Regions from separate parts of the Pantoea sp. X-Soil-TKNS-1279 genome, predicted to be linked through region 2. Evidence: predicted binding sites of a transcription regulator. Region 2 holds the regulator's gene; each other region holds the start of a gene.
The links. Region 2 encodes LexA, which represses DNA repair genes until DNA is damaged. Its sites were predicted from a motif close to TNCTGTATGTACATACAGNA; they were not measured.
Positions count from the first base shown of each region.

Region 1 (3,402 bases), 1.0 Mb from region 2:
CTTGCCACGGGTTTTGACCACGTTTTTGCCCAGCTCCAGAATATCGGTGATTTTTTTGTTCAGTCCCTGCGGTACGATGCCGTTGGCTTCGTTATACCGCTCCTGCTTCTCACGACGTCGCTCGGTCTCCTCGATGGCGCGTGCCATTGAGTTGGTGATCTTGTCTGCGTAAAGAATCGCTTTACCGTTAATGTTACGTGCAGCGCGGCCAATGGTCTGAATCAGAGAACGCTCCGAACGCAGGAAGCCCTCTTTATCGGCATCGAGAATCGCCACCAGCGACACTTCCGGCATATCCAGCCCTTCACGCAACAGGTTAATCCCCACCAGCACATCAAATTCCCCCAGACGCAGGTCGCGGATGATCTCCATACGCTCCACCGTATCGATGTCTGAGTGCAGATAACGCACCTTCTCGCCGTGCTCCTCCAGATATTCGGTGAGATCTTCCGCCATGCGTTTAGTCAGGGTGGTCACCAGCACACGTTCGTTGACCTCGACGCGTTTGCGGATCTCCGACAGCAGGTCATCCACCTGGGTGGTCACCGGACGTACTTCGAGGATCGGATCGAGCAGCCCTGTCGGACGCACCACCTGATCAATCACCTCACCACCGGATTTCTCCAGCTCGTAATTACCCGGCGTTGCCGAAACATAAATGGTTTGCGGTGCCAGCGCTTCAAACTCTTCGAAGCGGAGCGGGCGGTTGTCCAGCGCCGACGGCAGGCGGAACCCATACTCCACCAGCGTCTCTTTACGTGCGCGGTCACCACGATACATCCCGCCAATCTGCGGGATAGTCACATGGGACTCATCCACCACCAGCAGACCATCTGCCGGTAAGTAGTCGAACAGCGTCGGAGGCGGCTCGCCTGGCCCACGTCCGGACAGGTAGCGTGAATAGTTCTCGATACCCGAGCAGTAGCCGAGTTCGTTCATCATTTCGAGGTCAAACTGGGTACGCTGGGTAATGCGCTGCTCTTCCAGCAGCTTATTATTCTCCAGCAGGACCTGACGGCGCACCACCAGCTCCTTTTTGATCTCTTCCATTGATTGCAGGATGCGTTCGCGCGGCGTGACATAGTGGGTTTTCGGGTAGACGGTAAAACGCGGCACCACCGAAACCACCTGACCGGTCAGCGGGTCAAACAATGACAACCGCTCCACTTCTTCATCAAACAGCTCCACACGCAGCGCAATCTCATCGGACTCCGCCGGGAAGATATCGATCACTTCACCGCGCACGCGGAAGGTGCCGCGCTGGAACACCTGATCATTACGGGTATATTGCAGCTCGGCCAGACGACGCAGAATGCTGCGCTGATCGATGATCATGCCACGCGTCAGGTGCAGCATCATTTTCAGGTAGAGATCAGGGTCACCCAGACCGTAGATGGCCGACACCGACGCCACCACGATAACGTCACGTCGCTCCAGCAACGCCTTGGTGGCAGACAGACGCATCTGCTCGATGTGCTCATTCACCGAGGCATCCTTTTCGATAAAGGTATCGGAGCTGGGCACATAGGCTTCAGGCTGATAGTAGTCGTAGTAGGAGACGAAGAACTCCACCGCGTTGTCCGGGAAGAACTCCTTCATCTCTCCATAGAGCTGTGCCGCAAGGGTCTTGTTAGGCGCCAGCACCATAGTTGGCCGGTTGAGATCGGCGATCACATTGGCGATGGTAAAGGTTTTACCCGAACCGGTTACCCCCAACAGCGTCTGGTGTGCCAGACCGTCTTCCAGCCCCTCTTCCAGACGACGAATCGCCTCAGGCTGATCCCCTGAGGGTTTAAATTCGGAGTTGAGTTTGAAGGCTTTACTCATGATTTTTTCGTTCCTGCAGGAGATATCGGCGGGCAGGCTGCTAATTCTACTCCGCTATGACGAATTTGCCAGAAAAAAATACTGGATATATTTACAGATATCCTGCACGATAACAGGGAGCAGCAACGACTCGCTTCAGTGCAATTTATGCGGCATCTGGCAAAACCTTGTTGCGCAAGGTTATCCCCAGACGGGTGATGCTTTTAACATTTGTCAATAGAGCGTCATAAAATTGCAGTTGTATGACCAACAAGAAAAATCTCAGGCTTGATTTTAAATAACATATTGATTTATTTATAAATCAGTAAAAAGCCCAGTTTCTCAGCATAATGTATCCAGGCCGCGTATTTCCTCGCTTGCGCTCTGTTTTCAGTCTCTAATGCACAAGGTTATCCACAGGAATAGTGGATAACTGACGGCAGCCCCGCCGCCATCGCCTGTGCATAATTTTCTAAGCCTATTCCTGGCGTGCGAAAAAAAAATTTTTTATGTTTATTTTTCCCACAGCCCGCGTGGCATTAACTATTCTTTTTCCGTGCTGACGTCACTGAAAGCCCGAAATTCTCAGTAAATAAGGCCACTTATTCCTGAGCGATCTGCCTTATTACTGCACAGATGCACCAGAAACGTTAAGCATTCAGCACCGCTAAAGTGCAGCCGTTTTATCACTCCCAGCAATTGTTAAGCATCGCTCAACTTTAATTCCTGATTTTGCCTCGCTGCTGCTGCTTTTTTTCATGGTATCAGCAAACTGGCCTGGGAATTGCAGGTTTCTCCATAAGCATACGCATCAACTCACTGATGGTGAGAGTGGCAATGATGAATCGTGTTTGACTGTTTGCCAGACGACACAGAGCGGGAGCATTCAGGCTAATTATCTGGAAGGAGAATGTCAGATGCTAAGTTTACGTTCGGTGAATCAGTTTTACGGTCAAAACCATATCCTGTGGGATGTGGACCTCGATCTGCCCCCTGGCACCTGCACGGGCGTGCTGGGTAGCCCTGGGATGGGTAAAACCACCCTGGTCAACTGCATTATGGGACGGTTGCCGATCAATAGCGGGTCGATGACCTGGCAGGAAGATGGCTCCCCCCCTGAAGATTTATTGCTGCAACCGGCGGAGCAACGTGCGCGCATGGGTATCGGCTACGTACCGCAAGGTCGCCATATTTTCTCGCAAATGAGCGTGGAAGATAACCTGCTGATTGCGCTGATGGCGGCGCATGACGACCGCAGTCGCGCCATTCCGGAAATGGTGTTCGATTTGTTCCCGGCGCTCTATTCATTACGCCACCAGCGCAGCGGAGAACTGCCGATGGATCAGCAGCAGCAGTTGGCATTAGCGCGCGCGCTGGTGTTACAGCCGAAATTGCTGATCCTTGATGAACCTACCGAAGGCATGTCGCCGTGGCTGGAGGAGGAGATGGGAAATCTGATTCGCCGCCTGAACCGCGATTACGGCCTGACCATTCTGCTGCTGGAGCAACACGTCTCCTTTATCCGCCGCGTGGCTGACTATTTTCTGCTGCTGCATCGTGGTCGCAACGTGGCGCAGGGAAAAGTGGCCCAGTTGG
Region 1 covers NZ_AP035948.1:1,379,017-1,382,418, reverse strand. Annotated here, with positions in the region: gene uvrB (excinuclease ABC subunit UvrB) at 1-1,827, opposite strand, end outside; gene AC6I8N_RS06440 (ABC transporter ATP-binding protein) at 2,724-3,402, shown strand, end outside.
Region 1: uvrB (excinuclease ABC subunit UvrB) is a predicted target of LexA. The motif match lies at 1,907-1,926, and genes of this name have one in related genera.

Region 2 (3,402 bases):
CATAAACAATCTCATGTCCATCCTGTGCCAACTGGCGCACTCGCTCGCCACCATTCACGTTGATCCCCTGATAGAGACGACTCCACATCCAGCCCATCACGCGATCGGTGACGCGGATAGCTTCATACGAGAAGTCGGCAGCAATCTCTTCCATCAATTCGACGGCGTTTTGCTGTGCTTTCTCGTGGGAAATCTTTTTGCTGCGCGCCTCGTCTTCCACCGCTTTTTCAATCGCTTTCGATTGCAGCAGCTTATTAAACAGATCCTGGCGGGCGGGCAAGCGCGGGCCAATCGCAGCCAGACGCTGGCGGGCGAAGTGGATCCGCGCCACGCGTGCCAGCTTCTGGGCTATCGACTTATCCGTACCGTGTTCGGTCGCCATCTGGCGCAGTGAAACGGTCGGCGAAAAGCGCACAAAGCTATCGCGACCATGCCAGAGAATGGCGAAGAATTTCTGCACACCGTTCAGAATACGCAGGTGAGGGGTGGATTCTCCCTGAACTTCACGTCCTGGTGCACGTCCAAACATCACCGATACTGGCAGCATCTGTACATCCAGCTCCGGGTTGCTGCGGTGCAGATCAAGGTAGTCATGGAACAGCTTTACGGACTCCAGATTCGGCACGAAATACGGGAAAACACGCGGTCCATCGTGGATAAACACATGTCGCGGCAGCAATGAGCCGTCAATTTCCAGCGGTGCGAGCGGATCCGGCAGATCGTGTTTCAGACACTGCGAACGCAGTGTGAGGAGATCGGCCTTGGAATCATAAGGCAGTACATACAGGATAGGCCGCGTCGGATCCAGTCCATGCTCGGACACGGGATCGGCGGGAATGGCCTTACTCTTTACCAAAATGGAGAGTGGTAAATTCAATAATTTATAATAAAGTTTACGCCAACCTGACATAGACAACTTCAAGCCTCTTGTTAGCAAAGCGCGGCAAGCATACCAGAATGCGCCGCGAAAATCTGTGGCTGCACCACTCCGGCTGCCCAGACATTGACGTCAAAACGAGTAAAGGGTTCAACGACATGGCAAATAACGTCACCGGTTTTCTCAGGATAGTGAAAGCAGCCGGTTATTCCTGGCAGGGATTGCGCGCTGCCTGGACACATGAAGCAGCGTTTCGCCAGGAAGCTATTGCCGCATTAGTGGCAATTATAGTGGCGTGCTGGCTGGATGTTGATGCTATTTCCCGCGTACTCATGATTGGTTCCGTAGTGCTGGTGGTCATTGTTGAGATCCTGAATAGCGCCATTGAAGCCGTTGTCGACCGCATTGGTCAGGAACGCCATCCGCTGGCTGGACGCGCGAAAGACATGGGATCGGCCGCCGTGTTGCTGGCTATTTTACTGGCGCTGTTTGTCTGGATCGCGCTGCTTTGGTCACATTTGCGATAAGGATTCCGGATTCATCAACTCGCTGATTTTTCCCTCAGTTTTGGTTTCCATTTCACCAATACCTGTATATACTCACAGCGACTGTATAAACAACCAGGGGGCGGGATGAAAGCGTTAACCAGCAGGCAGCAACAGGTCTATGATCTGATTCGCGACCATATTAACCAGACGGGCATGCCGCCAACGCGTGCGGAAATTGCTTCGCAGCTGGGCTTCCGCTCACCTAATGCGGCAGAAGAACACCTGAAAGCATTAGCGCGTAAAGGCGTTATTGAGATCGTTTCCGGCGCTTCGCGCGGCATTCGTTTATTGATGGAAGAAGAAGCCAGTGAGGGGCTGCCATTGGTTGGCCGTGTCGCTGCGGGTGAACCTTTGCTGGCGCAGGAGCACATTGAAGCGCACTACCAGGTCGATGCTAACCTGTTCAAACCCAGCGCTGATTTCCTGCTACGTGTCAGCGGCATGTCGATGAAAGATATCGGCATTATGGATGGTGATCTGCTGGCGGTACACAAAACACAGGAAGTGCGTAACGGCCAGGTTGTCGTCGCACGTATCGATGATGAAGTCACGGTGAAGCGCTGGAAAAAGCAGGGCGCAATTGTGCAACTGCTGCCGGAAAACAGCGACTTCCAGCCGATTGTTGTTGATACCCGCGAACAATCCCTGACGGTCGAAGGGCTGGCGGTAGGCATTGTGCGTAACGGCGAGTGGCTCTGATACCTTGATTCCCCCTGCTACGGCAGCCTTCTGTGCTGCCGTGGTTTTATTCTCTGACAAGACGGTAGTGCAGCAAACCGGGACGGGCTGATGCAGCTGTTTTCCTCCTCTGACAAAGCACTCTGGCGGCTGGCGCTGCCTATGATTCTCTCCAATATCACTGTTCCGCTACTTGGCGTGGTTGATACCGCCGTCATTGGTCATCTCGATAGTCCCATTTATCTCGGCGGTGTGGCGGTTGGCACCACGGCGACCAGTTTCATCTTTATGTTGCTGCTGTTTTTACGTATGAGCACCACCGGGCTGACTGCTCAGGCATTTGGTGCTGGCAACAAAAAGGCACTGGCTCGGGCGCTTACCCAGCCTTTACTCATTGCCCTGGTGGCCGGTGTGCTGTTTATTTTGCTGCGCACGCCAGTCAGTAATCTGGCAGCGGTGCTGATGGGTGGCAGCCAGGAGGTCCAACAGCAGGCGCAATTGTTCATTCAGATTCGCTGGCTGAGCGCTCCCGCCACGCTGGCAAACCTGGTCATCCTCGGTTGGTTGTTGGGGGTGCAATATGCGCGTGCGCCAGTGGTGCTACTGGTGGTGGGGAATTTGGTCAATATCCTGTTGGATCTGGCGTTTGTGTTGGGGCTGCATTGGGGCGTAGCAGGTGCCGCAGCAGCAACGGCACTGGCTGAATATACGACCCTTGCCGTCGGATTATGGATGGTGGCGCGTGTATTGAAGCTGCGCGGAATTGATTTGGCGATGCTGCGGGAGAGTTGGCGCGGTGATGCTGCTCGTCTGTTTCGCCTCAATCGCGACATTATGTTGCGCTCCTTCCTGCTACAAATCTGCTTTGCTTCCCTGACGATACTCGGTGCACGTATTGGCCCGGATGTGGTAGCGGTCAATGCGGTGCTGTTGATGTTTCTGACTTTCACCGCGTATGCACAGGATGGCTTTGCTTATGCGGTTGAAGCGTGTTCTGGTGAAGCCGTCGGTGCCAAAGATCGCAGCCGGCTATTGCTGATCTGGCATGCTGCCTGCCGTCAGGCGGGGTTGGTCGCGCTGCTGTTTGCGGCGATTTATGCGTTATTTGGCACCCATATCGTGGCCCTGCTGACTTCACTGGAAGCATTACGCGATGCGGCCGATCGCTATCTGCTATGGCAGGTAGTGATGCCGTTAGTGGGCGTGTGGTGCTACCTGTTGGATGGCATGTTTATCGGGGCAACGCGCGGCCGGGAAATGCGTAACAGCATGGCGCTGGCGGCGCTCGGTTATGGCCTG
Region 2 covers NZ_AP035948.1:382,300-385,701, forward strand. Annotated here, with positions in the region: gene plsB (glycerol-3-phosphate 1-O-acyltransferase PlsB) at 1-910, opposite strand, end outside; gene AC6I8N_RS01720 (diacylglycerol kinase) at 1,036-1,404, shown strand; gene lexA (transcriptional repressor LexA) at 1,510-2,124, shown strand; gene dinF (MATE family efflux transporter DinF) at 2,215-3,402, shown strand, end outside.

Region 3 (3,402 bases), 2.1 Mb from region 2:
GTGGTGAGCCGCCATCAGCACTGCGAATCAGCGCTTCCAGTGCCAGTACTTCGCGTGAAAAGGGGTCGATAATCGGCTGGAAAGCAAAATGACACTGGACAGCAGCGTCTTGCGGAACATCGATGATTAAATTTTCCTGCTCGTCGGCGATAAATTCCCAGGTGTTGCCGGGCGGGATTTCGAAATAGTTCTCTTTTTCTCCGGCCTCGACAAACGTTCGCAGAAATCGTAATGCCCGGTCTTCAAAGGTCAGCTGGTATTTTGATGTTCCTTTATTGAGCACCGCCTGTAAGACCGTGGCTTTATCGTGTTCGCGTAAATCAAACAGCTCCATCCCGGTATTGCCAAAACGGCGCGCCGGGGCATAGTCGTGCAATAGCTCTACCAGGTTTTGATGGCGGGCGTCTTTGCAGATCCGGTCATAGATAGACTGTACAGCATCGGTTGGCCCTTCGAGCAACTGAAAAAAATGCAGCCCGTCAAATAATAAAATGCCCGTCACATCCAATAATTCATTATTTCTATTGGCTTTTTCAACCATGTCTTCCAGTCTTTTCACTGGAACATGGTCGCAGAGATGGCTGCGATAAAGGATGGTTGAGAGCATGGCAGGTTCCGGAACATTATTTTTGTGAGGTCTACATTAACAGAGCATCCAGGGAAAATGTCTCAGACAGCGATTATTTATCTTGAGAAGCGTCTGAAAACGCTCGACAGGGTAAAAAGCGCTGTTCTGTTTACGTCAAATCGGATTCTTTCTGCATCCGACCGTGTACTGGTCAACGATAAAAATATTAGATTGAAACGACAAATAAAAAGCGTAGTGTGACCTTCGTTAACGGGAGGTGAGCACAATGTTGCGTGATTATTTGAAGATTGATGATAGCGATCGCTTAGTAGAACAGAGCATACAAAGGCTCAACAATCGCGGTCAGGAAGATATTACCGAATGGCGTATTGTCGGGAAGAATGGTGAACATAAGGGCCATGTCTCCCTGTTTGATAAACTGTGCATCCAGCGGTCCTGGAATGTCAGCTACCGTATTACGCAAACCGATGTAAACGGAAGGGTTGTCGTCGATCACTTGACCGACGTGTTGTAATTTTTGCCGTAGTTTTTGTGTTACTTGACCCGCCTGTGAGCGGGTTTTTTGCATTGATACTTTTCGGCGAGTCATTTGCATGGCCGGCACACGGCAGCGCGGGCATCAGCCTCAGTAGAAAAGTCAGATCCGATTATTCCTAATGCGTTATCGATATATTTAACTACCTTTAATCACTGAGGCGTTATTTAAATGGGTAATTTTCACAGAAAAGGAATATAACATGAGTGATTCAGAGGCAATCAAAACCAAAACTGACTACCTGCGTGATGTCACCTCACAGCTAAAAGAGATGCGTCATTATGCGCAGACCAACACCGAAACTCTTTCCAGTCACTGGCTGGCCTTTGATGCCGGTGAGTATAAAGACAAAGAGTATGCCGCACGATTCGATACGTTGATTAATAAGCAGGGAAAACTGCTGGACGATATTGATCAGGCGATTCAGGATTTGGAAATCGCCGTCAATCATAACGAGCAGGAGCGCTAAGCCACCAACGCGGTGATTTAGTCGGCCACCAGCCACATATCGGCTTCATCGAACATCTCCTCGATGATACGTGCCAGGGTGGCTTTATCATTTTTACTCATATCGGTCTCAATGGCGTTCCGTTCCATCGGTTTGACCCGTACCTCAAGCTCCGGAAATACCCGCTGCACGCGTTTTTCCAGTTCCTGCAAGATCATTTCGCGCGCACCGGGTAATCCTGCGACGTTGCGCTTGTCGTAAATCAGCTCCACAAACATTCAGGGCATTCCATTTAATCAATCAGAGCGCCATATTACTGTAAATAAAAACAGTATCAAGCGGCAGGAAGGGGAAAGCTGATAATTTTCTCGACCTGTCTCTCACCACGTCACTTTTTCACGCCAGGAGGGGAAGCATGCGCCAGTTGGTCGTCGATATTTTACTTAAGATGGCAAAGATGGATGTGGAAGCGAAAGAGCTGATGGCTCAGGTCGAAGCGCAGTCGCTGTTGCTAGCCGCGTTATTGATTCAGGCAAAGCAGGATAATTCGCTGACCATCAGTGAAACGGTACAGGATGCGATTGTCACCGCGTCTCGCTCCTCTGAAGAGTTTTTGCAGTCTGATGTGGATCTGCTGCTGACCCATATCAATCGCCTGTTGGCAGTGGCGCGTTATGTCGAAGTGAAGGCGATAGAACGTGAAGAGTAAGTGAAAAAATAGAACCTCTGGAGGTGGAAATCCAGCAACACCTCCAGAGGCGGTGCAAAAGCACCATTCGTTCAAGGACAATCTACGACCGAAGTCGTAGAACTAACTTATACAAGTTTTACGTCCTTGTACAACTTTATCCTGATCATTTTGAGTGGTAGGAGGTGTGAAATCGCGACCACGCAAAACTGAAGTGTTTAAAGTTCGTTCTTAATACAGAACTCTTCCCACGTCATACCTAACGCCGCCGCGTGAGATTTCAGGTAGGTTTCGATGGCCTCTGCGGCCACCGCTTTATCCGGTTCGGCAAGCTGAATAGAAAACAGCATGCCGTCGAGGTTCTTCTGGCGTAAGAACGCGGCATAGATACGTTCTGCGTGCCACTGGTGCAGCGCAGTCAGGGTCATGCCCGCTTGCTGCGCATCATTCTCTGTCAATTCATCCAGCGCCGCCTGGAAATCAGGATGGGCGGCAAAAAACATTTCTCGGGCCTGGGCGTAATATTGTTCTGGCGTTTTCATGCGGAGGTTCCTGCTAATAAACTCGGCGCGTAGTGTAGCGCGCATGCGTCAGCTTGTCAGGAACCAGCCAGATCCTGTGCAGATACCTTGCGCAACGCCCTGGAAAAATTATAACGTAGCCGCCATTGAAGCGAGTGTAGGGATCGAATGATGAAAAAGTGGATGGTATTGACCGCGCTGGCGCTGACGGGGTGTGCGCAAATCAACAATTATGAAGCGGCGGTGAAGACGCCCGCGCCAGCGGAATTGCAGGGCTACTGGCAAACGGTCGGTCCCCAACGCAAGCTGGTGAGCGATCAGGCAATTGGCAGTCTGATTATTGGCGCACAGGGCGATACGCTTGATTGCCGCCAGTGGCAGCGCGTTATTGCCAAACCCGGCAAGCTGACTCGTCTGGATGACCAATGGGTTAACGTGACACGCCAGGTACGTGTGATGCCGCTGAGATTAAATAATGGTGAGCTGCGTTACGATGGCTTGCGGATGCGTAAAGTGGACCGTCCAACCGTTGAATGTCAGCAGGCATTAAAAGAAGTCGCCGCACGGCCAAATGACGATGTGATTCAGAATATTGAACCCGAGATTTTGCGTCCGACGCAG
Region 3 covers NZ_AP035948.1:2,597,146-2,600,547, reverse strand. Annotated here, with positions in the region: gene AC6I8N_RS12265 (diguanylate phosphodiesterase) at 1-607, opposite strand, end outside; gene AC6I8N_RS12260 (hypothetical protein) at 894-1,157, opposite strand; gene AC6I8N_RS12255 (hypothetical protein) at 1,327-1,593, shown strand; gene AC6I8N_RS12250 (DinI-like family protein) at 1,611-1,850, opposite strand; gene iraP (anti-adapter protein IraP) at 1,988-2,281, shown strand; gene AC6I8N_RS12240 (DUF6388 family protein) at 2,479-2,802, opposite strand; gene yedD (lipoprotein YedD) at 2,953-3,402, shown strand, end outside.
Region 3: AC6I8N_RS12250 (DinI-like family protein) is a predicted target of LexA. The motif match lies at 1,887-1,906, and genes of this name have one in related genera.